2 regions of the Micromonospora sp. CPCC 205554 genome follow, and region 2 is predicted to be linked to the other one. Evidence: predicted binding sites of a transcription regulator. Region 2 holds the regulator's gene; the other holds the start of a gene.
What was found. The regulator HrcA, encoded in region 2, represses chaperone genes, less so after heat shock. The targets are predictions, from matches to a motif close to GGTTNGCACNCTCNNNNNGAGNGTGCNAACC.
Positions count from the first base shown of each region.

Region 1 (14,262 bases), on a different contig from region 2:
GCCTGCGCCGTCCCGGGAATGACGCCGATCCCCGCGCCCAGCGCGGCGAGCAGCAGTACCACCCGGTGCGCCAGCTTGCGGCGTGCGGATTCCAGCGATGCCATGGTTGCGGTGCCTCCTCGGTCCGGACCGGTACGCGGGGTGTGGTGGACGGCCGCGCAAGCCGGCCGCCCGTCCGCACACTGGTACGGATCGGCGGGCCGATCAGTTCAGCGGGTCGGCGAGGAGTCGTTCGAAGGCCAGCTCGGCGGCACCGATCAGTGCCGCGTCGTCACCGAGCTTCGGGGTACGCAGCCGCACGTGCTCCAGGCATGCGGGCAGCCCGTTGGAGTTGAGCCGGCTGCGCACCTGTGCGGCGGAGGCCAGGTAGAGGTCACGCATGGTGCCGCCGAAGATGACCATCTCCGGGTTGAAGATGTTGACCAGGTTCGCGACGCCGAAGCCGAGCCAGTCGCCGGCCTGCCGTACCGCGGTCTGGGCGCGGGCGTCGCCGCGGTCGGCGGCGTCGAAGACGGCGAGCAGCGCGTCCCGGCCGCGCGCCTCGGACCGGCCCGCGGCGCGCAGCAGCCCGTGCTCGCCGATCTCGGTCTCCCAGCAGCCGCGCCGGCCGCAGTCGCAGCGCACCCCGTCGCGGACCACCACCATGTGGCCGACCTCGCCGCCGTAGCCGCCGTGCCCGGTCAGCCGCCGCCCTCCGGCGATGATGCCCGCGCCCACACCGACGTCGCCGTAGAGGTAGATGACGTTGTCGCAGCCGACCGCCGCGCCCCGGGCGTGCTCGGCGTACGCGGCCACGTCGGCCACGTTGCCCACCGTGATCGGTACGTCTATTCCCAGCTCGACGGCGAGCGCCGCCCCGATCGGCTCGTCCACCCAGCCGGTGGTCGGGCTGAGCCGGACCAGACCGTCCTCCCGGCGGACCATGCCGCACACCGCCAGCCCGGCGCCCACACAGACCGCGTCGGCCGGCACCGACTGGTGCATCTCCTTGACCGCGCCGGCGAGCAGCGGAGCGGCCTCCCCGGCGACCAGGTTGCGCGGCCGGTCCATCTCCCGGCGGTCGAGCACCTCACCGCCGAGCCCGACCCGCGCGGCCCGCAGCCGGTCCACCTCGACGCTGTACGCGTACGCGTAGACCCGCTCCGACTCGGGCCGGACGACGAGTGACGGTCGTCCGGCCCGGCCGGTCTCCTTCGGCGTCCCCTCGCTGACCAGACCGGCGCCGGCCAGGTCCGCGGTCAGCGCGCCGATGGTGCTGCGGTTGAGGCCGAGCGCGGTGGTCAGCTCGGCCCGGGTGGTGGCCCCGTGGACGTGTACATAGCGGAGCAATGCGCCCAGGTTCTGCCGACGGATCTCGTCCTGACTGGGGCCCGCGCGCATTGCCACTGCCATGGTGTTCCCGTACCCCGGGTCAGCGCGTGCCGGTGGCGGCGGCCCGCCGACGCGACAGCGCGTCGATGGTCGCCGCGGCGAGCAGCACCACGCCGGTGACCACGAACTTGACGCCCGAGCTGTATCCCATCAGTCCCATACCGTTGTCGATGACCGCCACCACTGCGCCACCGAGCACGGCGTCGAGGACCCGGCCCTTGCCGCCGAAGAGGCTGGTGCCGCCGATCACCGCCGCGCCGACGGCGTAGAGCAGTACGTTACTGCCACCGGTGTTGGGGTCGACCGAGTTGGCCCGGCTGGCGGCCACGATGCCGCCGATCGCGGCCATCGAGGAGCAGATGATGAACACGGAGACACGGATCCGGTCGACGTTGATGCCGGCCCGGCGGGCCGCCTCGGCGTTGCCGCCCACCGCGTAGATGTGCCGGCCGTAGCTGGTCCGCTGGAGCACGAACGTCCAGACGACGAGCAGGATCGCGATGATCGGCACCACGATCGGCACGCCCTTGAGCGAGACGACGAGCACGTTGCGGCTGCGTTCCAGGTTGAGCACGTAGACCGCCACGCCGAGGATCACGGCCAGGCCGGCGATCCGGCCGGCGACCACCGCGATCGGGTCGGTGAGCAGGCCGCGGGCGGCCCGGTTGCGGTGCCGCAGCAACTGCACGGCCGCGTACCCGGCGACGGCGACGACGGCGAGCGACCAGCCCAGCGCGGGGGAGAGGTTGCGGTTGGCGATCGCGACGAGCACGTCGTCCCGGACCGCGATGTTGGCGCCCTCGTCCATGAGCGTCAGCACCACGCCCTGGAAGGCCAGGAACCCGGCGAGCGTGACCACGAAGGAGGGGATGCCGACCTTGGCGACCAGCAGGCCCAGCACGGTGCCGATCACCACGCCGGTGACGACGGCGGAGAGCACCGCCACGTACCAGGGGTAGCCGAGCACGGTGACGACGTTGGCCAGGATCGCGGCGCAGACGCCGCTGGCGAAGCCGGCGGAGAGGTCGATCTCGCCGAGCAGCAGGACGAAGACCAGGCCCATGGCGATGAGCGTGACCGCCGCGCCCTGGGTGAACAGGTTCGCCAGGTTGCCGGCGGTGAAGAACGACGGGCGGGCGATCGAGAAGCCCACGGCCAGCGCCACGAGCATGACCACAGCGGGGAGCGCGCCGATGTCGCCGCCGCGTACCCGGCGCCAGTAGTTGTTCACGTGGCTGCCCAGGGTCGGTGTCGACGTGACGCCGGCCGGGCCTTCCTTCTTCACGACGGTGGCGGTCATCGGACGGCTCCTGGAGTGGTGTCGGCGGGCGCGGCGCCGTTGCCGCCCGGCTCGCCGGTGAGGCCGAGGCTGCCGGAGCGGCCGGCGGTGATCAGCTCGACCACCTGCGAGTGGGTGATGTCGGTGGTCTTCACCTGGGCGACCATCTGGCCGAGGTAGAGCGCGGCGATCCGGTCGGAGACGGCGAAGACGTCGTTCATGTTGTGCGAGATGAGCACCACGGCCAGGCCGTTGTCGGCCAGCCGGCGCACCAGCTCCAGCACCTGGGCGGTCTGCGCGACGCCGAGCGCGGCGGTCGGCTCGTCCAGGATGACCAGCTTGCTGTTCCAGAGCACGGCCTTGGCGATGGCGACGGTCTGCCGCTGGCCGCCGGAGAGGCTGGCCACGTGCTGGCGCAGCGACTTCACGGTGCGCACGCTCAGGCCGGCGAGCGTCTCGGCGGCCATCTGCTCCATGGTGGGCTCGTCGAGCACGATGCCGCTGCGCTTCTCCCGGCCGAGGAACATGTTCTGCACGATGTCGAGGTTGTCGCAGAGCGCGAGGTCCTGGTAGACGACCTCGATCCCGAGCGCGGCGGCGTCCCGGGGGCTGTTGATGGTCACCGGGCGGCCGTCGAAGACGAACTCGCCGGCGTCGGTGGGGTGGATGCCGCTGATGCACTTGACCAGGGTCGACTTGCCGGCGCCGTTGTCGCCGACGAGCGCGGTCACCTCGCCTGCGTGCGCGGCGAAGGCGACGTCACGCAGCACCTGGACGGGACCGAAGCTCTTGTCGATCCCGCGTAGCTCCAGCAGGGGGGTTGCGGACACGGGGTTCTCCTTTGGGCGGAGGGAGGTCTCGGATCCCGTCCGGCGCCGCCTGAGGCGGGTGGGTCAGCTCACGCCGGCGTCGGTGCAGAGCTTCGCGAAGGCACCGGTGCAGAGCTCTTCCTTGGTGACGTAGCCGTCGGCCACCACGTCCTTGACGTTGTCCTTGTAGATGGCCTTGGGCTCCAGCAGCACGGACGGGACGTCCCGGCCGCCCTCCGGGTCCTTGACCGTCTGGCCGGTCTCCTTCGTCTCGCCCTTGGCGAGCGCGATGGCCAGCTCGGCGGCGGCGTCCGCCTCCTTCTTGACCGCCTTGTAGACCGTCATGCACTGGTCACCGGCGAGGATGTTCTGCAGGCCCTCCTTGGTGGCGTCCTGACCGGTCACCGGAACCTTGCCGTTGAGCTTGTTCTTCTTCAGCACCGAGATGGCCGCGTTGCCGAGACCGTCGTTGGCGGCGAGCACGCCGTCGATCTTGCCGCCGGCCTTGGTCAGCTGCTGCTCGAAGATCGTGGCGGCCTGCGCGTTGTCCCAGGCCGGCACCGCGTCGTCGGCGACCTTGGTGTACTCCTTCGAGTCGAACTTCGGCTTGAGCACCGAGTCGTACCCGTTCTTGAACAGCGTGGCGTTGTTGTCGGTCGGCGAGCCGTTGAGGTACGCGATCGACGGGTTCTTGACGGCCTTGTCGGTCAGGCACTTGCTCAGGCCCTCGCCCTGGAGCTTGCCGACGGCCTCGTTGTCGAAGCTGACGTAGTACTGGGCGGAGCCGCCCAGGGTCAGCCGGTCGTAGTCGATGGTCGCGACGCCCTGCGACTTGGCCTTGTCGAGCACGGCCTTGCCGGTGCCGGAGTCCAGGTTGACGATCATCAGGACGTTGACGCCGTTGGTGATCATCTGGTCGGCGATGGTCTGGAACGCGGTCTTGTCGTTCTGCGCGTTCTGGATGTCGGACTCGACGCCGGCCGCGTCGAACGCCGCCTTGAGGTACTTGCGGTCCGCGCCCTCCCAGCGGGCGGAGGACTTGCTGTCCGGCAGGATCACGCCGATCTTCGGCTTCTTGGCGTTGGAGCCGCCGGCCTCGTCGGACGAACCGCCGTTGTCACCGCAGGCGGCCATGCTGCCGGTCGCGAGAAGACCGACGGCCGCGAAGGTGAGGAAGCCCTTGCGCATGTGCAGGGTCCTTTCGGAGGTGGGGGAGTGGTGATGTTTTGTTGTGCCCGGCAACGTATTCCCCGCTTCCCGTGCACCGCAAGACTGCCGAGGTCAGAAGTTTGTTGGCGGCGGTAACAATTCAGCAACGCGGTTGTCACCCGCGGGACACCACCCGGAGAGCGCGCTCCGGGAACGCTCCCACACGTACCGTCACGAGCCCGCTCAGGCGGCGGCGATCGATGCCGTCGTCGCCCCGGTGAGCGCCACCAGATCCGTCGGCGCGAGCTGCACCTGCAACCCCCGGCGGCCCGCCGAGACGTACACCGTCGGGTGCGCCAGCGCGGAGGAGTCGACGACAGTCGGTAGCCGCCTGCGCTGCCCGAGCGGGCTGATGCCGCCGCGCACGTATCCGGTCGCCCGCTCGGCCGTCGTCCGGTCGGCCATCGTCGCCCGCTTGCCGCCGGCCGCGGCAGCGAGCGCCTTCAGGTCCAGCTCCCCGGTCACCGGCACCACCGCCACCGTCAGCCCGCCGTCGACCTCGGTGACGAGCGACTTGAACACCCGCTCCGGCGCCACCCCGAGCGCGGTCGCGACGAGCGCGCCGTAGTTCGGCGCGTCCGGCGACACGTCGTAGGTGTGGGTGCTGTGGGCGATCTTCCGCTTGCTCAGCAACGCGATCGCCGGAGTGCCAGGGCCCGCCACGGGCTCAAGCTAACCCGCGCGCCGCGACACCGCGAGCCGGAGACGTGAGCCGGGTCAGCCGCCGGCCGGAACCGGCCGGCAGACGAGCACCGTGGGGTCGCCGGCCACCCGGGTCAGCGCCAGACCGGCCGCCTCGTCGCCGGACAGCCGCAGGTCGCGGCGCAACTTCTCCGGCTCCAGCGCCGACCCGCGCTTGCGGATCTCGACCCGGCCGACGCGCCGCTCCCGCAGCAGCGCCCGCAGCCGCTTCAGCGAGAACGGCAGCACATCGGTGATCTCCATGCAGCGGGCGAACGGGGTGGGCCGGGCCTCGTCGGCGTACAGGTAGGCGATCGACGGGTCGGCGAGCGTGGCGTCGAGGTCGGCGGCCAGCTCGGCGACCAGGTGCGCGCGTACCACCGCCGGGTCCGGGTCGTAGAGGAACCGCCGCACCGGTCCCACCGGCGCCTCCTGTGCGCCCGTGCCGGTGAGGAGCGACACCGCGTCGTCGCGCTCCCGCAGCACCGTGGCGCGGCGCGGGACCTCGGCCAGCTCGCCGCACCAGAGCGCGGCCTCGACCAGGTCGCCGTCCACGCTCACCCACTCCGCCTCGGCACCGGCCGGGATCAGCGCGTGGTCCAGCCCGGGCGCCACCTTCACCACCGTGCGCGGCTCCCGCGCGGCCAGGCCGGTGACGAAGTCCCACGGCGGCGAGTAGGCGTTCGGGTCGAAGACGCGCCGCCCGGTGCCGGCCCGCCGACGCGCCGGATCGCAGAACACCGCGTCCACCCCTGTCACGTCGAACGCCGTGGCGTCACCGCACTCGACCGTCACCAGGTCGGCGAGCCCGGCCGCCTCGGCGTTCGCGGCGGCCATCGTGGCGGTCACCGGGTCGGCCTCCACCGCGTACACCCGGATGCCGGCGCGGGCCGCGGCGAGCGCGTCGGCCCCCAGGCCGCACCCCAGGTCGGCCAGCGTGGTCACGCCCGCGGTGCGCAGCCGTGCCGCCCGCCGGTCGGCGACCGCGCGGCGGGTGGCCTGCTCCAGCCCCGCCCGGGTGAGGAACATCCCGGTCGCCGCCGTGCCGAACTTGCCGGCCGCCCGGCGGCGCAGCTCCGCCTGGGTGAGTGCCGCCGCCGCGAGCCCGCCGGGAATGCCGGCCGAGCGCAGCGCGGCCGCCGCCGCCAGCGGGTCGCCGCCGGCCACCCGCACGGCCGCGGCGAGCGCGGCCGACCCCTCGGGGGTACGCAGCGCGGCGAGCTGGTCGAGATCCACGCGCTCATTCTCCCGGCCCGGTTCCGGCGCGACACGGAGGGCGACGCGTTGGCACTCTCCTTGACGGAGTGCTAGCCGAGGAATAACCTGCGATTAGCACTCTCACCCTGAGGGTGCCAACACCCGAGCCTCGTGCCCGGGGGTTGAGCGCCAGGCGGACCGGCACCCGCGACGACGGCCCCGCCCGGTGGCATGTGGCAGATTGACGCTGGTCGGCGTGCCGGCCGGCAACGACACCAAGTACCCGGGAGGGTATGCCCGTGACTACCGCGACCAAGGTTGCGATCAAGCCGCTCGAGGACCGCATCGTGGTCCAGGCGAACGAGGCCGAGACCACCACCGCCTCGGGCATCGTGATCCCCGACACCGCCAAGGAGAAGCCGCAGGAGGGCACCGTCCTCGCTGTCGGCCCGGGCCGGATCGACGACAAGGGCAACCGCGTGCCGATCGACGTGAAGGTCGGCGACACCGTCCTCTACTCGAAGTACGGCGGCACCGAGGTCAAGTACGCCGGCGAGGAGTACCTGGTGCTCTCCGCCCGCGACGTCCTCGCGGTCATCGAGAAGTAAGCAACCGATCAGTGTCGTTGCCCCGGTCCGGCTCGCCGGGCCGGGGCAACGTCGCTTCGAAGGGATACTGATGGCGAAGATCCTCAGCTTCTCGGACGACGCCCGGCACCTGCTGGAGCACGGTGTCAACGCCCTCGCGGACGCGGTGAAGGTCACCCTCGGCCCGCGCGGGCGCAACGTCGTCCTGGACAAGAAGTTCGGTGCGCCCACGATCACCAACGACGGCGTGACCATCGCCAAGGAGATCGAGCTCACCAACCCGTACGAGAACCTCGGCGCGCAGCTGGTCAAGGAGGTGGCGACCAAGACCAACGACGTCGCCGGCGACGGGACCACCACCGCCACCGTGCTGGCCCAGGCGATGGTCCGCGAGGGCCTGCGCAACGTGGCCGCCGGTGCCAACCCGACCGGCCTGAAGCGGGGCATCGACGCGGCGGCCGCCAAGGTCTCCGAGGCGCTGCTCGGCAAGGCCGTCGAGGTCTCCGGCAAGGAGTCGATCGCGCACGTCGCGACCGTCTCCGCGCAGGACGCCGCCATCGGCGAGCTGATCGCCGAGGCCATGGAGAAGGTCGGCCGCGACGGCGTCATCACGGTCGAGGAGGGCTCCGCGCTCACCACCGAGCTGGAGGTGACCGAGGGTCTCCAGTTCGACAAGGGCTTCATCTCGCCGAACTTCGTCACCGACCTGGAGGCGCAGGAGGCGGTCCTGGAGGACCCGTACATCCTGATCACCACCCAGAAGATCTCGGCGATCGAGGAGCTGCTGCCGCTGCTGGAGAAGGTTCTCCAGAACAACAAGCCGCTGCTCATCGTCGCCGAGGACGTCGAGGGTCAGGCCCTGTCCACGCTCGTGGTCAACGCGCTGCGCAAGACCGTCAAGGTCTGCGCGGTCAAGGCCCCCGGCTTCGGCGACCGCCGCAAGGCGATGCTCCAGGACATGGCGATCCTGACCGGCGCCGAGCTGGTCGCCCCGGAGCTGGGCTACAAGCTCGACCAGGTTGGCCTGGAGGTGCTCGGCACCGCCCGCCGCGTCGTGGTCGACAAGGAGAACACCACTGTCGTCGACGGTGGCGGGCAGTCCTCCGAGGTCGCCGACCGGGTCGCGCAGATCCGCAAGGAGATCGAGGCCTCCGACTCCGAGTGGGACCGGGAGAAGCTGGCCGAGCGGCTGGCGAAGCTCTCCGGCGGCATCGCCGTGATCAAGGTCGGCGCGGCCACCGAGGTCGAGATGAAGGAGCGCAAGCACCGCATCGAGGACGCCATCGCCGCGACCAAGGCCGCGGTCGAGGAGGGTACGGTCCCGGGTGGCGGCGCCGCCCTGGCCCAGATCCTGCCGGCGCTCGACGACGACCTGGGCTTCACCGGTGACGAGAAGGTCGGCGTCTCGATCGTGCGCAAGTCGCTCGTCGAGCCGCTGCGCTGGATCGCGCAGAACGCCGGCCACGACGGCTACGTCGTGGTGCAGAAGGTCGTCGAGCAGAAGTGGGGCAACGGCCTCGACGCCGCCGTCGGCGAGTACGTCGACCTGGCCAAGGCCGGCATCATCGACCCGGTGAAGGTGACTCGCAACGCGGTCACCAACGCCGCCTCGATCGCCGGCCTGCTGCTCACCACCGAGAGCCTGGTCGTCGAGAAGCCGGCCGAGCCGGAGCCGGCCGCCGCCGGTGGGCACGGCCACTCGCACGGTCACGGCCACCAGCACGGCCCGGGCTTCTGACCCGAGGAGTACGCCCGACGTCAGGGCACACCGCCGACCCGGTGGTGTGCCCTGACGCGCAACTGCTTACGGAACGCTGACGACATTGGCAGCCGGCCCGGCGGGTCGACCAGACTGGACGCCGTGCGCACCCTCTCCCGCCGCCGCGCGGCGACGGCCGGTCTCGTCGCGACCGTGGTGGCCCTCGGCACCGCCGAACCCGTGGCGGTCCTGACCGGTCCCCGGTCCGCTCCGCTCGTCGCCGTCGGCGGACTCGTCGTCGACCTGGTCCCCGAGCCGCTCAAGCAGTTCGCCATCGACGTCTTCGGCACGTACGACAAGATCGCCCTGCTGGTCGGGACCGCGCTGCTGCTGGCCGCGTTCGGGGCGCTGCTCGGCCTGGCGGCGGCCCGGCGGCTGGTGATCGGCCTGGCCGGCGTCGCCGCGTTCACGGTGCTCGGCGTCGCCGCCGCGCTGACCCGGTCCGGCGCGAACGCGTTCGACGCGCTGCCCTCCCTGGTCGGCGGCGGACTCGGCGCGCTGACGCTCTGGACCTTCGTCGCCGGACCGCTGAACACCGACCCGGGACGCCGGGGGCGGGCCGGGCGCGACCGGTTCGACGCCGCGCGACGCGACCGGGCCGGGACCGGACCGGCGGAACGCGACGGGGCCGACGCGGCAGACGGCGACCGGGCACCTCGCGCCGCGCCGCCGTCCGCCCCGCCCCCGGCGGTCGCCGCGCTCGCCCGGGAGGGGGAGACCCCCGGCGGCTGGGAGCCGGTCCGGCACGACGACGACGCGGAGTCGCGGCGGCGGTTCCTGCGTGGCGCCGGGCTGCTCACCGGCGCTGCGGCGGTGGCCGGGCTGGGCGGGCACTGGCTGGCCGGCCGGCGCGGCGTGTCAGCGGCCCGGGAGGCGGTGACGCTGCCCGCTCCGGCCGCGCCCGCCCCGCAGGTGCCGGCCGGAGCGGACCTGTCGCTGCCCCGGCTCGCGCCGTACGTCACGCCGAACCGGGAGTTCTACCGGATCGACACCGCGCTGGTGGTGCCGCAGGTGGACCCGGCGACCTGGCGGCTGCGCATCCACGGGCGGGTGCGCAACCCGATCGAGCTGAGCTTCGACGACCTGCTGGCCCGCCCGATGGTCGAGCGGTACGTGACGCTCGCCTGCGTGTCCAACGAGGTGGGCGGCGACCTGATCGGCAACGCCCGGTGGCTCGGCGTACCGATCAGGGAACTGCTCGACGAGGCCGGCCCCGAGGATGGCGCGGACCAGGTGGTCGGCCGCGCGGTCGACGGCTGGACCTGCGGTACGCCCACCTCGGTGCTGCGCGACGGACGGGACGCGCTGCTCGCGGTCGGCATGAACGGCGAGCCGCTGCCGATCGAACACGGCTTCCCGGTGCGGATGGTGGTGCCCGGCCTCTACGGGTACGTGTCGGCCTGCAAGTGGCTCACCGAGCTGGAGCTGACCACCTTCGCCGACTTCGACGCGTACTGGGTGCCGCGCGGCTGGTCCGCGCAGGGCCCGATCAAGACGCAGTCCCGGATCGACACGCCCCGGCCCCGCAGCCGTCCGGCCGCCGGTCCGGTGACGGTGGCCGGTGTGGCGTGGGCGCAGCATCGTGGCATCCGCCGCGTCGAGGTACGCGTCGACGGCGGCCCCTGGCAGGAGGCGACGCTCGCCCCGGCGGTGTCGGCCGACACGTGGGTGCAGTGGTCCTGGCGGTGGGACGCGACGCCGGGCGAGCACACGCTCCAGGTCCGGGCGACCGACACGACGGGCGAGACCCAGACGGAACAGCGCGCCCCGGTCGCCCCCGACGGCGCGACGGGATGGCACACGGTAATGGTCACAGTCACCTGACCCGCACCGTCGCGAGGACCCCTCTCCGTGGGAGATGGCCTGCCCGTGCCACTGCCGGATGCCTGCCGATCGGGTGCGCGCCGCTTGGCTCCGGCCTGAGTCCAGACTCCCGAGCGCTCACGAAAGAGATCTTGGTATAAAACGGCCCCTATAAGGGCCCTTTCATACCAAGATCTATGTGGTTTCCTAGCCTCCGAAACGCCGATCCTGGTATTCGAAACGGTAGGCGAGTCGCCCAGCGGCGGCCTTCGCCGCGCCGGGGTGCGGGGGCCAGCGGATGCCCCGGGCCACGACACGACGCCGCGCCCCGGAGTCCGGGGCGCGGCGTCGAGGATCGTGAACCGGGTCAGGCGACCTTGCGCTGGTCCGGCACGGCGGTGTTGTGCGGCCGGCCGAGGCGCGCCTCCAGCCGGGCGATGTCCACCCGGGTCTGCCGGCGGTCGGCCAGGTCCTCCCAGCCGAGCGCGAGCAGGCGCAGCCGCTCGGACTCGCTGAACCCGCCCCAGACGCCGTACGGCTCGCGCACGGAGAGCGCGTGCGCGGCGCACTCGGCGCGCACCGGGCAGGCGCGGCAGACCGACTTGGCGCCCATCTCGCGGCGCAGCCGGGAGGAGCCGCGCTCGCCGTCCGGGTGGAAGAACTGCGCGCTGTCGCGGCCACGGCAGGCTCCGAGCCGCTGCCAGTCCCAGAGCTCGTCGATCGGTCCAGGCAGCCTACGTACGTTCGACATCAGCACCCCTCCTCCCGCGCGGCACCGCGGAGAATGTTCGTTGCCAGCTACCGGGCGGCGGTCCGCGCGGGATGCCGGTTCCGGATGAACCCCTCGGTACCCGAGCGGTCCGCGCCTCACACATCTGTGATCGAAAACCTCGGACACTCAGCGGCATATGCCCCATCTGTCGGAAAAGTTCGGATGATTGCCCGGAACCCCCTCCCGACCCCACCTCCGCGTGGTCTGCTCTGAGTCGGAGAGGAGACCACTGTGCGTAGTGTTCTTGTGTGCGTTCGGACACCATTGGCGGCCCAGCATCTGACCTCCGCGGCGGCGCGGCTCGGGCTGTCCGGCGTCGTCCGGACGGCCGTCTCCGATCCGGAGGTGATGTTGCGGCTCGCCGAGCGTCCGGTGGACGTGGTGCTCGCCGACACCGCCCTGACCCGCCCGGACAGCGCCGGCTTCGTGCGGCGGGTGCTCGCTCGCGCCCCGCAGGCGGCGGTGCTGCTGCTCGGCGCCGAGGAGTCGGAGTCGGCGGCGGCCACCATCAGCGCCGGGGCGCGCGGACTGATCCAGAACGCCGACCACGACCTGACCAGCGCGGTCGCCAAGGCGCTGCTGCTGCTGTCCGCCCCCGGCCGGAGCAACAGGCACCGGGTGGCGGACACCGCCCGGGACGCGGCGGCGGTGGGCGGGCCGACCCGGCCGGCGGCGCCGGGGCGTACCCCGGGTGGGCCCGGCTGGCCGGCGACGGCGCCGGTGGACGCCGCGGGCCTGCCCACGGTGGTGCCCGTGCAACGGGGCGAGGACCCGGACGACCCGGCGGCGGCCGACGGCGCGGAGGCGCCCCGGCCGGGCGCGGCCCAGCGGCCGGCACGGACGCCGCGCAGCGCGATCGGGCTGACCGAGCGGGAGCTTCAGGTGCTGCTCGGCATGGCCGAGGGCAAGAGCAACGCGGAGATCGGGCGGGAGCTGTTCGTCTCCGAGGACACGGTCAAGACGCACGCCCGGCGGCTGTTCCGCAAGCTCGGCGCGCGCGACCGGGCGCACGCCGTGGCGGCCGGATTCCGGGCCGGCCTGGTCGCCTGACCCGGGCGGCTGTCACTCCGGCGCGGAGTCGTCGGTGCCCTCGGTGAGCGTGTCGTGCACGCCGTCGGCGTAGCCGCGGGCGTAGTCCCAGCTCACGTAGTGGTCCGGGTCCGGGTCGTAGGCCGGCTCGTGCACCCGGGGACGCCCCGAGTTGAGCAGGTGGCGCAGGTTGCCGCGCAGCAGGTCCCAGTCGAAGTAGTGCGGCTCGCGGCAGTCCTCGCACTCGATCACCAGGCCGCGCACGCCGATCGGCTGGAGCAACGCCTGGTAGATCTCCAGGTCGGCGAGATCCTCCAGGACGTCCTGGCGCTCGACCTCGGTCAGCGGGTCGAGCGCGTCGTCGTCGCCGGGGTCGTGCAGGCCGGCAGCCGGATCGGCCGGGTCGCCGTTGAACGGGTCGATGGGCTCGTCGTGCACCCCCTCACCGTAGACCCCGAGCCGCCGGAAAGCCCGCCCCAGCCCGTGCTGTGGCCCGGCCTACCCTCGGGCCCGCCGCTGCCCGGGCGCGGACGGGTAGGTGGGTACGATGAGGCGACGCGCCGTCATCAGGCGCCTGCCGGTGCCCCCGCGCGCCGCCTCGCTGCAGCCCGTTCGACCAGCTCAGGGGAGCAATCGTGGAGAATTCGCCCAGCACCGAGATCCCGGCCGGCACCGACGGCGGGGAGCTGGGTGGCCATCTGCCCGAGCTGCCGGCCGGTTCGGCCCGGGTGGTACCGCTCGGGCTGACCTTCGACGACGTGCTGCTCCAGCCGGGCGAGTCGGACGTCGTCCCCAGCCGCGTCAACACCCGCACCCGCCTCACCCGCAACATCGAGCTGACCGTGCCGCTGCTGTCCAGCGCGATGGACACGGTCACCGAGGGGCGGATGGCGATCGCCATGGCCCGCCAGGGCGGCATCGGCGTGCTGCACCGCAACCTCTCCGTCGAGGACCAGGCGCTCCAGGTCGACCTGGTGAAGCGCTCCGAGTCCGGCATGATCACCAACCCGGTGACCGCCAGCCCGGACGACACGCTGCGCGAGGTCGACGCGCTCTGCGGGCGCTACCGCATCTCCGGCGTGCCGGTGGTGGACGGGCAGGGCCAGCTGGTCGGCATCGTCACCAACCGCGACATGCGGTTCGTCTCCGACCCGGCCACGCCGGTACGCGAGATCATGACCCGTACCCCGCTGATCACCGCCCCGGTCGGCGTGAGCAAGGACGACGCGCTCGGCCTGCTGCGCCAGCACAAGATCGAGAAGCTGCCGATCGTGGACGCGGGCGGCAAGCTGCGCGGCCTGATCACGGTGAAGGACTTCACCAAGAGCGAGCAGTACCCGAACGCCACCAAGGACGACGCGGGCCGGCTCCGGGTCGCCGCCGCGGTCGGCGTGGGCGAGGACGGCTACAAGCGGGCCCGCGCGCTCGTCGACGCCGGCGTGGACGTCGTCATCGTGGACACCGCGCACGGCCACCAGCGCGCCGTGCTGGAGATGGTGGCCCGGCTCAAGCGGGACGTCAGCATCGACATCGTGGGCGGCAACATCGCCACGTACGCGGGCGCGAAGGCGCTCGTCGAGGCCGGCGCGGACGGCGTGAAGGTGGGCGTCGGCCCGGGCGCCATCTGCACCACCCGGATCGTCGCCGGGGTCGGCGTACCGCAGATCACCGCGATCATGGAGGCGGCCCGCGCCGCCCGCCTGGCCGGCGTGCCGGTGATCGGTGACGGCGGCATCCAGTACTCGGGTGACATCGCCAAGGCCCTG
Region 1 is NZ_JBAKHP010000006.1:237,473-251,734, forward strand. Features, by position in the region: gene V6U82_RS11500 (DUF4142 domain-containing protein) at 1-104, opposite strand, end outside; gene V6U82_RS11505 (ROK family protein) at 205-1,380, opposite strand; gene V6U82_RS11510 (sugar ABC transporter permease) at 1,412-2,671, opposite strand; gene V6U82_RS11515 (ATP-binding cassette domain-containing protein) at 2,668-3,480, opposite strand; gene V6U82_RS11520 (sugar ABC transporter substrate-binding protein) at 3,544-4,647, opposite strand; gene ybaK (Cys-tRNA(Pro) deacylase) at 4,852-5,331, opposite strand; gene V6U82_RS11530 (THUMP-like domain-containing protein) at 5,386-6,585, opposite strand; gene groES (co-chaperone GroES) at 6,840-7,154, shown strand; gene groL (chaperonin GroEL) at 7,225-8,871, shown strand; gene V6U82_RS11545 (sulfite oxidase) at 8,995-10,716, shown strand; gene V6U82_RS11550 (WhiB family transcriptional regulator) at 11,063-11,446, opposite strand; gene V6U82_RS11555 (response regulator transcription factor) at 11,699-12,517, shown strand; gene V6U82_RS11560 (DUF5319 domain-containing protein) at 12,530-12,934, opposite strand; gene guaB (IMP dehydrogenase) at 13,132-14,262, shown strand, end outside.
Region 1: groES (co-chaperone GroES) is a predicted target of HrcA. The motif match lies at 6,677-6,707, and genes of this name have one in related genera.

Region 2 (14,262 bases):
CTCGAGAACGACCTGCACATCATCCCGGTGCTCAACAAGATCGACCTGCCGGCCGCCCAGCCGGAGAAGTACGCCGAGGAGCTGGCCCACCTGATCGGCGGCGACCCGGCGGACTGCATCAAGGTCTCCGGCAAGACCGGCGAGGGCGTGCCCTACCTCCTGGACGAGATCGTCCGCCAGTTCGTGCCGCCGGTGGGCGACGCCGAGGCCCCGGCCCGCGCGATGATCTTCGACTCGGTGTACGACGTCTACCGGGGCGTGGTCACGTACGTCCGGGTGATCGACGGCCGGATCTCCGCCCGGGACCGGATCAAGATGATGTCCACCGGCGCGGTCCACGAGCTGCTGGAGATCGGCGTCATCTCGCCGGAGATGGTGAAGGCCGACGCGCTCGGCGTCGGCGAGGTGGGTTACCTGATCACCGGCGTGAAGGACGTGCGCCAGTCCCGGGTGGGTGACACCGTCACCATCAACAACAACCCGGCCAAGGAGGCGCTCGGCGGCTACAAGGACCCGAAGCCGATGGTCTACTCGGGTCTCTATCCGATCGACGGCTCGGACTACCCGAACCTGCGCGAGGCGCTGGACAAGCTCAAGCTCAACGACGCGGCGCTCACCTACGAGCCGGAGACCTCCGGCGCGCTGGGCTTCGGCTTCCGCTGCGGCTTCCTCGGCCTGCTGCACCTGGAGATCATCCGGGAGCGGCTGGAGCGGGAGTTCAACCTCGACCTGATCTCCACCGCCCCGAACGTGGTCTACCGGGCCATCCAGGAGGACGGCGAGGAGATCGTGGTCACCAACCCGAGCGAGTACCCGACCGGCAAGATCGCCGAGGTGTACGAGCCGACCGTGCGGGCCACTGTGCTGACCCCGAACGACTACGTCGGCGCGGTGATGGAGCTGTGCCAGGGCCGCCGGGGCAGCCTGCTCGGCATGGACTACCTCTCCGCCGACCGGGTGGAGCTGCGCTACACGCTGCCGCTGGCCGAGATCATCTTCGACTTCTTCGACCAGCTCAAGAGCCGCACCAAGGGTTACGCCTCGCTGGACTACGAGCCCTCCGGCGAGCAGGCGTCCGACCTGGTCAAGGTCGACATCCTGCTGCACGGTGAGCCGGTCGACGCGTTCAGCGCGATCGTGCACAAGGACAAGGCGTACACGTACGGCACGACGATCGCGGCGAAGCTGCGCTCGCTGATCCCGCGCCAGCAGTTCGAGGTGCCGATCCAGGCGGCCATCGGCAGCCGGGTGATCGCCCGGGAAACCATCCGCGCGATCCGCAAGGACGTGCTCGCCAAGTGCTACGGCGGTGACATCAGCCGGAAGCGCAAGCTGCTGGAGAAGCAGAAGGAGGGCAAGAAGCGGATGAAGATGGTGGGCCGGGTGGAGGTCCCCCAGGAGGCGTTCATCGCGGCGCTGTCGTCCGACTCCGGCGACGGCAAGCCCGCCGGCAAGAAGTAACAGTCAGGCTGCACGAACCGGCCGGCGTCCTGGTGTCCAGGGCGCCGGCCGGTTCGCGTACCCAGGAAATTTTCAGCCTCTGGCAGCGCTCCCACCTGCGGGTTCGTCCCGGACGGGGGAGTGGCGGTCGATGCGGCCGGTTTCGGTTTTCGATGCGTCGGGCACTTAGCGGGCACGACAGCAAACGCACACAGAACGTGCGAAATCGCTTTAGGAGGACCGACCGTGGAGTTCACCGTCTGGGGCATCATCACCGCGCTCGTCGTGGGTCTGATCGTCGGCGCGCTGGGCCGGCTGGTCGTGCCGGGCCGGCAGAACATGCCGATGTGGCTGCACATGGTGATCGGCGTCGGCGCGGCGCTGCTGGGCACCGTCCTGGCCCGGGCGCTCGGCATCGCCACGCAGACCGCCGGCATCGACTGGGCCGAGCTGGCCGTGCAGGTCGTGCTCGCCGCCATCGGTGTGGCCCTGGTGGCCGGCGTCGGCCGCCGCCGCAGCGTCTCGCGTTACTGATCGACGCATCACGCGCCTCGACGGGCGCCCGGCCGACACGGCCGGGCGCCCGTCGGCGTATTCGGCGCATTGAACCCCGTCGGTGCGCGGGGTCCGCCCGCCGCGCCGGGTTTCGGCGAGAAGTAGCAGGTCAGGGTACGTCTGAACAATTCGTCATCGGAGTCGGTTTGGATTTCCGGGCGGTCGGGAACTTAGCGATCACGACAGTAACCACACGAAAAAGTGTGACCCGATCTTAAGGAGGAGGGCGACCATGGAGCTCACCGTTTGGGGCATCATCACGGCGCTGGTCGTTGGTCTGATCGTCGGCGCGCTGGGCCGGCTGGTCGTGCCGGGCCGGCAGAACATGCCGATGTGGCTGCACATGCTGATCGGCGTCGGCGCCGCGCTTCTGGGCACGATCGTGGCCCGGGCCTCCGGCTTCGCCGAGACCGCCGGCATCGACTGGCGCGAGCTGATGCTGCAGGTGCTGTTCGCCGCGATCGGCGTGGCCCTGGTGGCCGGTGTCGGCCGTCGCCGCGGCGTCTCGCGCTACTGACCCCGCACCACGCGCCTCGACGGGCGCCCGGCCTCACCGGCCGGGCGCCCGTCGGCGTATGTGGGTCCTGAACTGCCCGGACGGCATCGATGTCGGCCGGGCCTCCGGCTGCGATACGGTCGCCTGTGCCCTCCGTCACGAACACCCCCTGTTGTAAAGGAAATTTTCCTACTAAGGTGCGGCGGAGAAGGTTAGTGCCAAACGGCCCTGAGGGAGATATGGCGTGAACAGGTGGAAGCGGCTGGCTCCGGTCACCGCCATCGTGGCGTCGGCCGCGTTGGTGCTGACCGCGTGCGGTGGCTCCGGCGACGACGACAAGGCCGCCGACAACAGCAAGCTCACTGTGTGGATGATGGGTGAGGGCGGCGACGCCCAGACCAAGTTCCTCGACAGCGTCGAGGCGGAGTTCAAGAAGAAGCACCCCGAGACCGACGTCGTGGTGCAGTACATCCCCTGGCTCGAGGCGCCGAAGAAGTTCCAGGCCGCGCTCGCCGGTGGCGAGGGCCCGGACGTGACCGAGCTGGGCAACACCGAGACCCAGGGCTGGGCCGCGCAGGAGGCCCTGGCCGACGTCTCGGACAAGTTCAACGGCTGGTCCGAGGGCAAGGACATCCTGCCCGACCTGGTCAAGAACGCGCAGCTCGACGGCAAGCAGTACGGCGTGCCGTGGTACGCCGGCGTGCGTGCCGTCTACTACCGCACCGACTGGTTCGCCGAGGCCGGCGTGAAGCCGCCGACGAACTGGGACGAGATGGTCGCCGCCGCGAAGGCCGTGCAGGCCAAGAAGCCCGGCACCTACGGCATCGCCCTGCCCGGCAACTCCGAGCTGCCGTTCTACTCCTTCCTCTGGGGTGCCGGCGCGGAGATCGCCACCAAGGAGGGCGACAGCTGGAAGTCCGGCTACAACACCCCCGAGGCGCAGAAGGCGGTCAAGTTCTGGACCGACCTGGTGACGGTGCACAAGGTCGCCCCGCCGGCCGCCGCCGGGTGGAACGAGGTCGACGCCCGCACCCAGTTCGCCACCGGCAAGGCCGCGATGGCGTTCGCCGGTAGCTGGCAGGGTGGCGCGATGAAGAAGGACAACCCCGACATCGAGAAGGTGTGGGGCACGTTCCCGATTCCCGGCCCGGACGGCAAGCCCGCCCCGGCCTTCGCCGGCGGCTCCGACATCGCCATCTGGAAGGACAGCGAGCGGCAGGCGCTGGCCTGGGACTACATGACCGTGCTGCTGAGCAAGCAGAAGGACAAGGAGTTCGCGAGCAGCCTCGGCTTCTTCCCGGTCTACCAGGACCTGGTCAGCAGCGGCGACTACGCGAACGACAAGGTGATGGCCGCGTTCGCCACCGCCATCCAGAACACCAAGCTCACCCCGCTCACCCCGAAGTGGGTCGAGGTCAGCCGGACCAAGACGGTGACCCAGGCGATGAACAGCTCGGTCATCAAGGGCCAGAAGACGGTCGAGAAGGCAACCGCCGACGCGGCCACCGAGATGGAAAGCATTCTCAACGCCAAGTGACCACGCTGACCGAGGCCACCGGCAAGGCCGCCGCGCGGGACACCCCCGCGCGGCGGCGCCGTCGCCGGGTGGACCACCTTCCGTACCTGCTTCTCCTGCCGTGCCTGGCGATCATCGCCGTGTTGCTGCTCTGGCCGCTCGGCCAGGTCGTGTGGATGTCCTTCCACAAGCTGGACAGCGTCCGGCAGCTACGCGGCGACCGCGAGTGGCCGTGGGTCGGCCTGGCCAACTACGCGCAGATCCTCGGCGACCCGTTCTTCCGTACGGTGCTGCGCAACACAGTGCTGTTCGCGGTCGCCAACGTGGCGCTCACGATGATCCTCGGCACGCTGGTCGGGCTGCTGCTCAACCGCCTGGGCAAGAAGATGGCCACGTTCGTGGCGAGCTGCGTGATGCTCGCCTGGGCCACCCCGGCGCTGACCGGCACGATCGTCTGGAAGTGGATCTTCGACGACACGAGCGGCCTGGTCACCTGGCTGTTCAACAAGCTCCCGGACGGGCTCTCCACGGCCCTGTTCGGGCGCAGCGACTGGACCGGGTACGGCTGGTTCAACGACCCGCTGCTGTTCTTCGCCATCCTGACGCTCGTGGTGGTCTGGCACTCGTTCCCGTTCATCGCGGTGAGCGTCCTGGCCGGGCTCAAGAGCGTGCCGACGGAGCTGCAGGAGGCGGCCCGGGTCGACGGCGCCGGGCCGTGGAAGGTGTTCTGGAAGGTCACGTTCCCGGTGCTGCGGCCGGTCTTCGGCATCCTCGTGGTGCTCTCCACGATCTGGGACTTCAAGGTCTTCACCCAGCAGTTCGTGCTGGCCGGCGGCACCCAGGACCGGTCGACGTTCATGCTGTCGATCTACTCGTACGCGGAGGCGTTCTCGCCGCCGCCCAAGTACGGCCTCGGCTCGGCCATCGCCGTCATCCTCACCGTGATCCTGCTCGTGGTGACCGCCCTGTACGTCCGCATGGTGCTGAAGCAGGAGGACGAATGACGAAGAAGATCGCCCTCAACGGCGCGGGCCTGCTGGTCGCGCTCTTCGCCGCCTTCCCGGTCTACTGGATGGTGGCGACCTCACTGAAGCCCAATCGGGAGATCTTCTCGTCCACCCCCCGGCCGGTGCCGGCGGAGCCGACGCTGGAGCACTACCGGGAGATCCTCACCGGCAACCTGATCCCGGGCGTGACCTTCGCCGACTTCTTCCTCAACAGCGCGCTCGTCGCACTGGCGACGGTGCTGCTGAGCGGGCTGGTCGCCCTGCTCGCCGCGACCGCTGTGGCCCGGTTCCGGTTCAAGCTGCGCACCACGTTCCTGATCATGCTGCTGGTGGTGCAGATGATCCCGCTGGAGGCGCTGGTCATCCCGCTGTTCCTGATGATCCAGCGGCTCGGCCTCTACAACACGCTGCCCAGCCTGATCCTCACGTACCTCGGCTTCTCGCTGCCGTTCGCGGTCTGGATGCTGCGCGGCTTCGTCGCCGCGGTGCCCAAGGAACTGGAGGAGGCCGCCGCCATCGACGGCGCCAGCCGGGCCCAGACGTTCCGCAAGGTGCTGTTCCCGCTCGTCGCGCCCGGCCTGGTCGCCACCAGCATCTTCTCGTTCATCACCGCGTGGAACGAGCTGATCTTCGCGCTGACCTTCATCAACGACCAGCAGAAGTACACGCTGCCGGTCGCGATGACGTTCTTCTTCGGCCGGGACGACACCGCCTGGGGCTCGGTCATGGCCGCGTCCACGCTGTTCACCCTGCCGGTGATCGTCTTCTTCCTGCTGGTGCAGCGCCGGATGGTCTCCGGCCTGGTGGCGGGAGCGGTGAAGGGCTGAGGGAGGCGGCCGGTCAGGCCGCGGCGAACACCTCGGCGCGCACCTCGGTGGTCGGATCGCCCTTCACCCGGGCCCAGGAGCCCTGCTCGGCGGTCCACTCCAGGTTGCCGAAGCGGACCTTCTTCACGCCGTGGTCGTCGGCGTGCGAGACCAGCCAGTGCGCGTACCGCCAGCCGTTGCGGTCGTCACCGGCCGGCACGGTGAGCGCGGTCAGGTCGGTCGCCGTGGCCAGCCGGGGCAGGCCCCAGTCCAGCGACAGGCTCTCCAGCACGGCGCTGGCGGCGGCCGGGCCGCGCATCGTCGGCGGCGAGGAGACGGTGCAGGCCACCGCGCCGGTCGCGTGGCCGAGCAACGCGCGGGTGAGGACCTCCGACTCGTCCGCCCACTTCTGGTACGCCTCGGGGAACGCCGACCGCTGCACCCGCTGGGCCGCGTCGGTGATCCGCATCCGCTCCCAGCCCTTGACCTTCTTCAGCGCGGCGTAGAACTTGTTCGCCGCGTACCGCGGATCCTGGATCTCCTCCGGGGTGCCCCAGCCCTGGCTCGGGCGCTGCTGGAACAGGCCGAGCGAGTCGCGGTCGCCGTGGGCGATGTTGCGCAGGTGCGACTCCTGGTACGCGGTCGCCAGCGCCACCACCACCGCCCGTTCGGGCATCCGGCGCTGCATCCCGATGGCCGCGATGGTTGCCGCGTTCGCCATCTGGTCGGCGCCGAGCACCACCTCGCCGTCCGCCTTCACGGTGCAGGTCCGGCTGGCCAGCGGCAGCCGCAGGTGCTCGCCGAACTGCTTGGTCACGACGTAGACCGCGAGCAGTGCCAGCACGCACACCGCCACCCCAGATGCCACGACCGCCGCTCGCGTCCGCACCCGCACCCCCTGTCCCGACAGTCCGACAAGCGTACGTCCCGCCCGCCACGGCGGCTCTCGGCCGACCGGCGGGCCCCACGTCGGCCGGAGTGGCCGACGCGGGGCCGCCGCGAACCTCAGTCTCCGGCGGGCACCCAGGCGGCGGGACGCTTCTCCCGGAACGCCGTCACGCCCTCGCGCCCCTCGTCGGAGAGGAAGTACCCGGTGGACAGCGCGGCCAACTCGGCGATCTCGGCCCGCAGGTCCGGCCCGGCGGGCCGGCGCAGCAGCTCCTTCGCCCCGGCCAGCGCCCCCGGGGCGCCCCTGACCAGCGAGGCGCAGTAGCGCTCGACGGCGGCGTCCAGCTCGCCGGCCGGCACCGCGGCGGTGACCAGGCCGATCTCGGCGGCGCGGCGGCCGTCGAACGTGTCGCCGGTCAGGTACAGCTCGGCGGCGGCCCGCTGGCCCAGCCGGGGCAGCACGGTCGCCGAGATCACCGCCGGGATCACCCCGATCCGCACCTCGGTGAACGCGAACGTCGCCTCCTGTGCGCAGACCGCCAGGTCGGCGGCGGCGATCAGGCCCAGCCCACCGGCCCGGGCCGGGCCGGCCACCTTCGCCACCACCGGCTTCGGGCACTCCCGCACCGCGACGAGCACGTCACCGAGCATCCCGGCGGGCACCGTCCCGCTGGCGTACGCGGCGGCCGTCTCCTTCAGGTCGGCGCCGGAGCAGAAGACCGGGCCGGTGTGGTCGAGCACGATCGCGCGTACCGCGTCGTCGGCGACCGCGCCGGCCAGCCCGGCCAGCAGCTCGGTCATCAGGGGCGTGGAGAGCGCGTTGCGATTGTGCGGGCTGTCCAGGGTGAGGGTGGTCACCCCACGGGCCGTGGCGACTCGCACAAGAGCGTCCGGAGAGGTCATGCCGGGCACACTAGTGGCCATGCCCGGCGTCCTTCCAGAAGGCGAACCCGTCCCGCGCGACGGATCGCTGCCCGCCACCGCCACTCGCGCCGTCGGCGCGCGCGGCTTCGGCGTGTACGTCCACGTGCCGTTCTGCGCCAGCCGGTGCGGCTACTGCGACTTCAACACGTACACCGCGTCGGAGCTGGGCGGCGGGGCGAGCCGGGAGACGTACGCCGACTCCGTGCTGGCCGAGCTGGAGCTGGCCGCCCGGGTGCTGGGCGACTCGCCGCCGCCCCGGGTCGACACCGTCTTCGTCGGCGGCGGCACGCCCACCCTGCTGCCCGCCGACGACCTGGCCCGGATCCTCGACGGCATCGACCGCGTCTGGGGGCTGGCCGCCGACGCCGAGGTGACCACCGAGGCCAACCCCGAGTCGGTGAGCCCGGAGTCGCTCAAGACGCTGCGGGCGGCCGGGTACACCCGGATCTCGCTGGGCATGCAGTCCGCCGCACCGAGGGTGCTCGCGGTGCTCGACCGGCGGCACAGCGCGGGCCGGGCCACCGCCGCCGCGCTGGAGGCGCGCGACGCCGGGTTCGAGCACGTGAACCTGGACCTGATCTACGGCACGCCGGGCGAGACGGCCGAGGACTTCGCCGCCTCGCTGGCCCAGGTGGTCGACGCGGGCGTGGACCACGTCAGCGCGTACGCCCTGATCGTGGAGGACGGCACCCGGCTGGCCGCGCGGATGCGCCGCGGCGAGCTGCCGTACCCCTCCGACGACGTGGCGGCGGACCGCTACCTGGCCGCGGAGGCCGCGCTCGGCGAGGCCGGATTCTCCTGGTACGAGGTGTCGAACTGGGCCCGCTCGGCGGCGGCCCGGTGCCGGCACAACCTGCTCTACTGGGCCGGCGCGGACTGGTGGGGCCTGGGCCCGGGGGCGCACAGCCACGTCGGCGGCGTGCGCTGGTGGAACGTCAAGCACCCGAGCGCGTACGCGGCGCGGCTGGCCGAGGGCGCCTCGCCCGCGCAGGCCCGGGAACAGCTCACGCCGGACGAGCAGCACATGGAGGACGTGATGCTGCGGGTGCGGCTCGCCTCCGGGCTGCCGCTGGACGTGCTGGACGCCGCCGGCCGGGCGGGCGCCGAGCGGGCCCGGGACGCCGGGCTGCTCGACGCCGGGGCGTACGCGCGAGGGCTGGTGGTGCTGACGCTGCGCGGCCGGCTGCTGGCCGACGCGGTGGTACGCGACCTGCTGCCGTGACCGGGCCCGGCCGGCCGCCCCCTCGGCCGGCCGGAGGCGTCACTTGGTGAAGCTGTAGCTCATCGGGTAGCGGTAGAGCACGCCGTCGTTGGCCTTGACCCCGCCGATGATCCCGAAGATCAGCGGCACCAGCCAGACCAGCATCGGGACGAAGAACAGGATCCCGCAGGTGATGATCGTGATCACCCAGGCGAGCACGCCGGCGATGGCCCAGGTGATCTGGAAGTTCAGCGCCGCGACGGAGTGGGCGCGGACGGTCGGTGACTGCTGGCCGCGAGTCATCAGCGCGATCAGCGGGGCGACCCAGCCGAGCAGGCCGCCGCCGACGATGACACCGGCGGCGCCACCGAAGTGCGCGACGAGCGCCCAGGTCTTCTCGTCGTTGTTGGCGTACGCGGCGGGCCCGTAGCCGCCACCGGCGGGGTAGCCGGCGCCGTAGCCCGGCGTGCCGCCCGGCGGGGGGTCACCACCGGGGGGCGGGTAGCCGCCCGGCGGAGGTTGACCGCCCGGAGGCGGGTAGCCACCCGGGGGCGGATAGTCACCGGGCGGGGGATAGCCGCCCGTGCCGGGCGCGCCGGACAGTGGAGCGGTGGGCGGTTCACCGGCCGGCGAGCCGTAGGGCGCCGACGGGTCGGGCTGGGGGCCGGAGTCCCCTGCCCCGGGAGGGCGAGGAGGTTCAGTCATGGTCGCCACGGTAGGTCCACCGGTCAACTCGCACCAGAGCGACACAGACCGACGATGACCGGCTGTTCGGCCCTGGTGGGCCGCGTTGTGTGGCGGGCCGCACCGCAGGTCCGTCAGGCGATCATCGCGTCGGCGGGGGTGCCGACGTAGACTGGCACTCGCTACAGTCGAGTGCCAGCCGCCCGGCGGATGCCGCGCGCCGGCCCGACCGAGGTGCGTCAGGAGGTGGGGAATGGGTCTCGACGACCGCAAACTCGCCGTGCTGCGCGCGATCGTCGAGGACTACGTCGCCACGCAGGAGCCGGTCGGCAGCAAGGCCCTGGTCGAGCGGCACCAGCTCGGCGTCTCGCCGGCCACCGTGCGCAACGACATGGCGGTGCTGGAGGAGGAGGGCTACATCCGGCAGCCGCACACCAGCGCCGGCCGGGTGCCCACCGACCGCGGCTACCGCCTCTTCGTGGACCGGCTCTCCCGGGTCAAGCCGCTCAGCCCGGCCGAGCGCCGGGCGATCGAGCGCTTCCTGGTCGGCGCCGTCGACCTGGACGACGTGGTGCACCGCACCGTCCGGCTGCTCGCCCAGCTCACCCGGCAGGTCGCCGTGGTGCAGTACCCGAGCCTGGCCCGCTCCAAGGTGCGCCACCTGGAGCTGGTGCCGATCTCCACCACCCGGCTGATGGTCGTCATGATCGCCGACACCGGCCGGGTCGAGCAGCGGCTGGTCGAGCTGCCCGCCCCGGTGCCCGCCGACGACGTGACCGACCTGCGCCGGCTGGTGAACGAGAAGCTCGTCGGCAGCCAGCTCGCCGAGACGCCGCCGCTGGTGCAGGCGCTCGTCGACGAGTCGGCGCCGCATCTGCGCCCGGCCATGACCACGCTCTCCACCGTGCTGTTGGAGACGCTCGTGGAACGGCACGAGGAGCGCCTCGCGCTGGCCGGCCAGGCCAACCTCACCCGGGGTGGCCTGCTCGACTTCCAGGGTTCGCTGCGGCCCATCCTGGAGGCGCTCGAAGAAGAGGTCGTGCTGCTCAAGCTGATCGGCGAGACCGAGCCGAGCACCACCCGGGTGCTCATCGGCGACGAGAACGAATTCGACAACCTGCGGGCCGCCTCGGTGGTCAGCACCGGCTACGGACCGGGCAGCACGATCGTCGGCGGACTCGGCGTGCTCGGGCCGACCCGGATGGACTACCCCGGCAATATCGCCATGGTGAGGGCCGTGGCACGCTACGTGGGCGAACTGCTGGCCCAGAACTGACCAGTCAGGGCCGACGGCCGGTTCCGGCCGACGACCGGAGCGACGCGAGACGAACATGAGGACACCTAACGCAGTGGCCAGGGACTACTACGGCATTCTCGGCGTGAGCCGGGACGCCTCCGACGACGAGATCAAGCGCGCCTACCGCAAGCTGGCGCGGCAGTTCCACCCGGACGTCAATCCGGACCCGGAGGCCCAGGAGAAGTTCAAGGACATCAACGCCGCGTACGAGGTCCTCTCGGACGACCGGAAGCGGCAGATCGTCGACCTGGGCGGCGACCCGCTCGCCCCGGGCGGCGGTGGCATGGGCGGCCCGGGCGGGCCCGGCGGCGCCGGTCCGTTCGTCGGCTTCCAGGACATCATGGACGCGTTCTTCGGCGGCGCCGCGGGCGGCAGCCGGGGACCGCGCCCGCGTACCCGCCCCGGTGCGGACGCGATCCTTCGCCTGGAACTGGACCTCAACGAGACCGCGTTCGGCGTCGAGGCGCCGATCACCGTCGACACCGCAGTGCTCTGCACCACCTGCTCCGGCGCCGGCACCGCCGCCGGCACGCACCTGGCCACCTGTGAGGCGTGCGGCGGCCGGGGCGAGGTGCAGTCGGTGCAGCGGACCTTCCTCGGCCAGGTGGTCTCCGCCCGGCCGTGCACCGTCTGCCAGGGCTACGGCACCACCATCCCGCACCCCTGCCCGACCTGCGCCGGTGACGGCCGGGTGCGCACCCGCCGCTCGCTGACGGTGAAGATCCCGGCCGGGGTCGAGGACGGCATGCGGATCCGCCTGGCCCAGCAGGGCGAGGTCGGTCCCGGCGGCGGCACCGCCGGTGACCTCTACGTCGAGATCCACGAGCGGCCGCACGACGTCTACTCCCGCAAGGGCGACGACCTGCACTGCCGGGTGACGGTGCCGATGACCGCCGCCGCGCTCGGCACCCGGCTGACCATCAAGACGCTCGACAGCGAGGAAACCGTCGACGTCAAGCCCGGCACCCAGCCCGGCAGCACGCTGCGGCTGCGCGCCCGGGGCGTACCGCACCTGCGCGGCACCGGCCGGGGTGACCTCTACGTGCACCTGGACGTGCGTACCCCGACCAAGCTCGACGCCGACCAGGAGCGGATGCTGCGCGACTTCGCCAAGACCCGTGGCGAGGAGGTCGCCGAGCTGACCAAGCAGGGCGGCTTCTTCTCCCGGATGCGCGACGCCTTCAACGGGCACGCCTGAGGTGTCGGCGCCGCTGTTCCTGGTCGAGGCGCTGCCCACCGGTGACATGCTGACGCTGGACGGCCCGGAGGGTCACCACGCGGCCACCGTGCAGCGGCTGCGCGTCGGCGAGGAGCTGGTGCTCGCCGACGGTCGGGGCGGCACCGCCGCCGCGGTGGTCACCGCCGTCGGCCGCGGCAGGCTCGACCTGCGGGTCACCAGCCGGGGGTACGCGGACGCGCCGGTGCCCCGGCTGGTCGTGGTGCAGGGCATCGCCAAGGGCGACCGGGGTGAACTCGCCGTGCAGGCGATGACCGAGGTCGGGGTGAACGAGATCGTGCCCTGGGCGGCGTCCCGCTCGGTGGCGCAGTGGCGCGGCGAGCGGGGCGAACGGGCCCGGCAGAAGTGGGTGGCCACCGCCCGGGAGGCGGCCAAGCAGGCGCGCCGCCCGTGGCTGCCGGTGATGGCCGGCTCCCCGGACGAGTCCACCACGACGGTGGCCCGCCGGATCGCCGGTGCGGCCGGCGCGTATGTGCTGCACGAGGGCGCACATGACCGGCTGACCACCGTCGACCTGCCGGCGGCGGGCGAGATCGTCCTGGTGGTCGGCCCGGAGGGCGGCATCGCCGACCACGAGCTGGCCGCGTTCGCCGACGCGGGAGCGCGTACGGTCCGCCTGGGCCCGTCCGTCCTGCGCACCTCCACAGCAGGCGTGGCAGCCCTCACGGTCCTGGCCACCCGCCTGACCCACTGGTAACCCCGCCCGCCCCGCCCCGCGCGCTGATCTTGCAGTTACGGCCCTCGCTATGTCCCTTCAGTGGGATTTGCCGGGGCCAGAACTGCAAGATCGCGAGGGCGGGGAGGGTCAGGTGCGGAGGTAGGAGGCGCCGTTGAGGTCGACGATGGTGCCGGACGCCCACTCGGCCTCGGGGCTGGCCAGCCAGTGCACCGCCGACGCGATCTCCTCCGGCCGGGCCACCCGGTGGAACGGGGACTGGGCGCGTACCGCCTCGCCCCGCTCGCTCTTCAGGTGCTCGTTGGTCATGTCGGTCTCGACGAAGCCGGGCGCCACGCAGGCGACCCCGATGCCGTACGGCGCCAGCGCCACCGCGAGCGACTGGGCCATCGCGTTCATCCCGGCCTTGCTGGCCCCGTACGCCGGGTTGGCCGGCTCGCCCCGGAACGCGCCCCGGGACGACACGTTCACGATCCGGCCCCCGCGTTCGCGCATGTGCTGCGCGGCGCACCAGGCCGCGTTGGCGGCGCCGACCAGGTTGGTGTCGAGCACCTCCCGCCACCGCGCCCGCCACTGCTCGTAACTGCTCTCGAAGACCGGGTGCGGGGGATCGGCCGGCCCGAACACGCCCGCGTTGTTCACCAGCACGTCGAGACCACCGAGCCGCTGGGCCGCCTCGTCCACCATGACGCGTACCGCGTCGGCGTCGGCCAGGTCGGCGCGGACCACCACATGCCCGTCGCCGGGCAGTTCGGCGCGCAGCCGCTCCGCCAGCCCGGCCGAGTCCCGGTGGTGGATCGCCACCCGGTCCCCACCGGCGGCGAACGCCCGCGCCACCGCCCGCCCGATGCCCCGCGAGGCCCCCGTCACCAGCACCGCCCGTCCCGACATGGCGGCCATCCTGCCGCATCGGGCCGGTCCGCCCGGCGGTGCCCCCGCCGCGCTGCGGGCGGCCGTCCTTACACTGCTGCGATGGACTGCCTCTTCTGCCGGATCGTCGCCGGGGAGATTCCGGCCACCATCGTCCGCGAGACCGCCACCACCCTGGCCTTCCGGGACATCGACCCGAAGGCGCCCACCCACGTGCTGGTGATCCCGAAGGAGCACTACGCGGACGTGGCCACGCTGGCCCAGGGCGCGCCCGAGCTGGCCGGCGAGGTGCTCCAGACCGCCGCCGTGGTGGCCGAGGAGGAGGGCCTGACCGTGGACGGGTTCCGGCTGATGTTCAACACCGGCCCGTACGGCGGCCAGGAGGTCTTCCACGTGCACGCCCACCTGCTCGGCGGCGCGCCGCTCGGCCCGATGCTCTGCCGATGACCGACGTCTCCGACCGGCTCGGCCGGATGGTGCGCCAGGCCCAGGCCACCGGGCGGATCCCGGCGGTGTCGGCCGCCCTGCACCGGGCCGACCGGCCGCTCTGGACCTGCACCGTTGGCGACACCGGCAACGACAACCCGCTGGGGCCGGAGACGGTGTTCCGGATCGGTTCGGTCACCAAGACCTTCACCGCGGCGCTCGTCATGCAGTGCCGCGAC
Region 2 is NZ_JBAKHP010000025.1:53,033-67,294, forward strand. Features, by position in the region: gene lepA (translation elongation factor 4) at 1-1,461, shown strand, start outside; gene V6U82_RS24715 (GlsB/YeaQ/YmgE family stress response membrane protein) at 1,687-1,974, shown strand; gene V6U82_RS24720 (GlsB/YeaQ/YmgE family stress response membrane protein) at 2,228-2,512, shown strand; gene V6U82_RS24725 (sugar ABC transporter substrate-binding protein) at 2,736-4,028, shown strand; gene V6U82_RS24730 (carbohydrate ABC transporter permease) at 4,025-5,011, shown strand; gene V6U82_RS24735 (carbohydrate ABC transporter permease) at 5,008-5,841, shown strand; gene V6U82_RS24740 (hypothetical protein) at 5,855-6,715, opposite strand; gene V6U82_RS24745 (enoyl-CoA hydratase-related protein) at 6,826-7,611, opposite strand; gene hemW (radical SAM family heme chaperone HemW) at 7,631-8,854, shown strand; gene V6U82_RS24755 (DUF4870 domain-containing protein) at 8,894-9,538, opposite strand; gene hrcA (heat-inducible transcriptional repressor HrcA) at 9,771-10,793, shown strand; gene dnaJ (molecular chaperone DnaJ) at 10,867-12,012, shown strand; gene V6U82_RS24770 (16S rRNA (uracil(1498)-N(3))-methyltransferase) at 12,014-12,748, shown strand; gene V6U82_RS24775 (SDR family NAD(P)-dependent oxidoreductase) at 12,857-13,618, opposite strand; gene V6U82_RS24780 (histidine triad nucleotide-binding protein) at 13,700-14,044, shown strand; gene V6U82_RS24785 (serine hydrolase domain-containing protein) at 14,041-14,262, shown strand, end outside.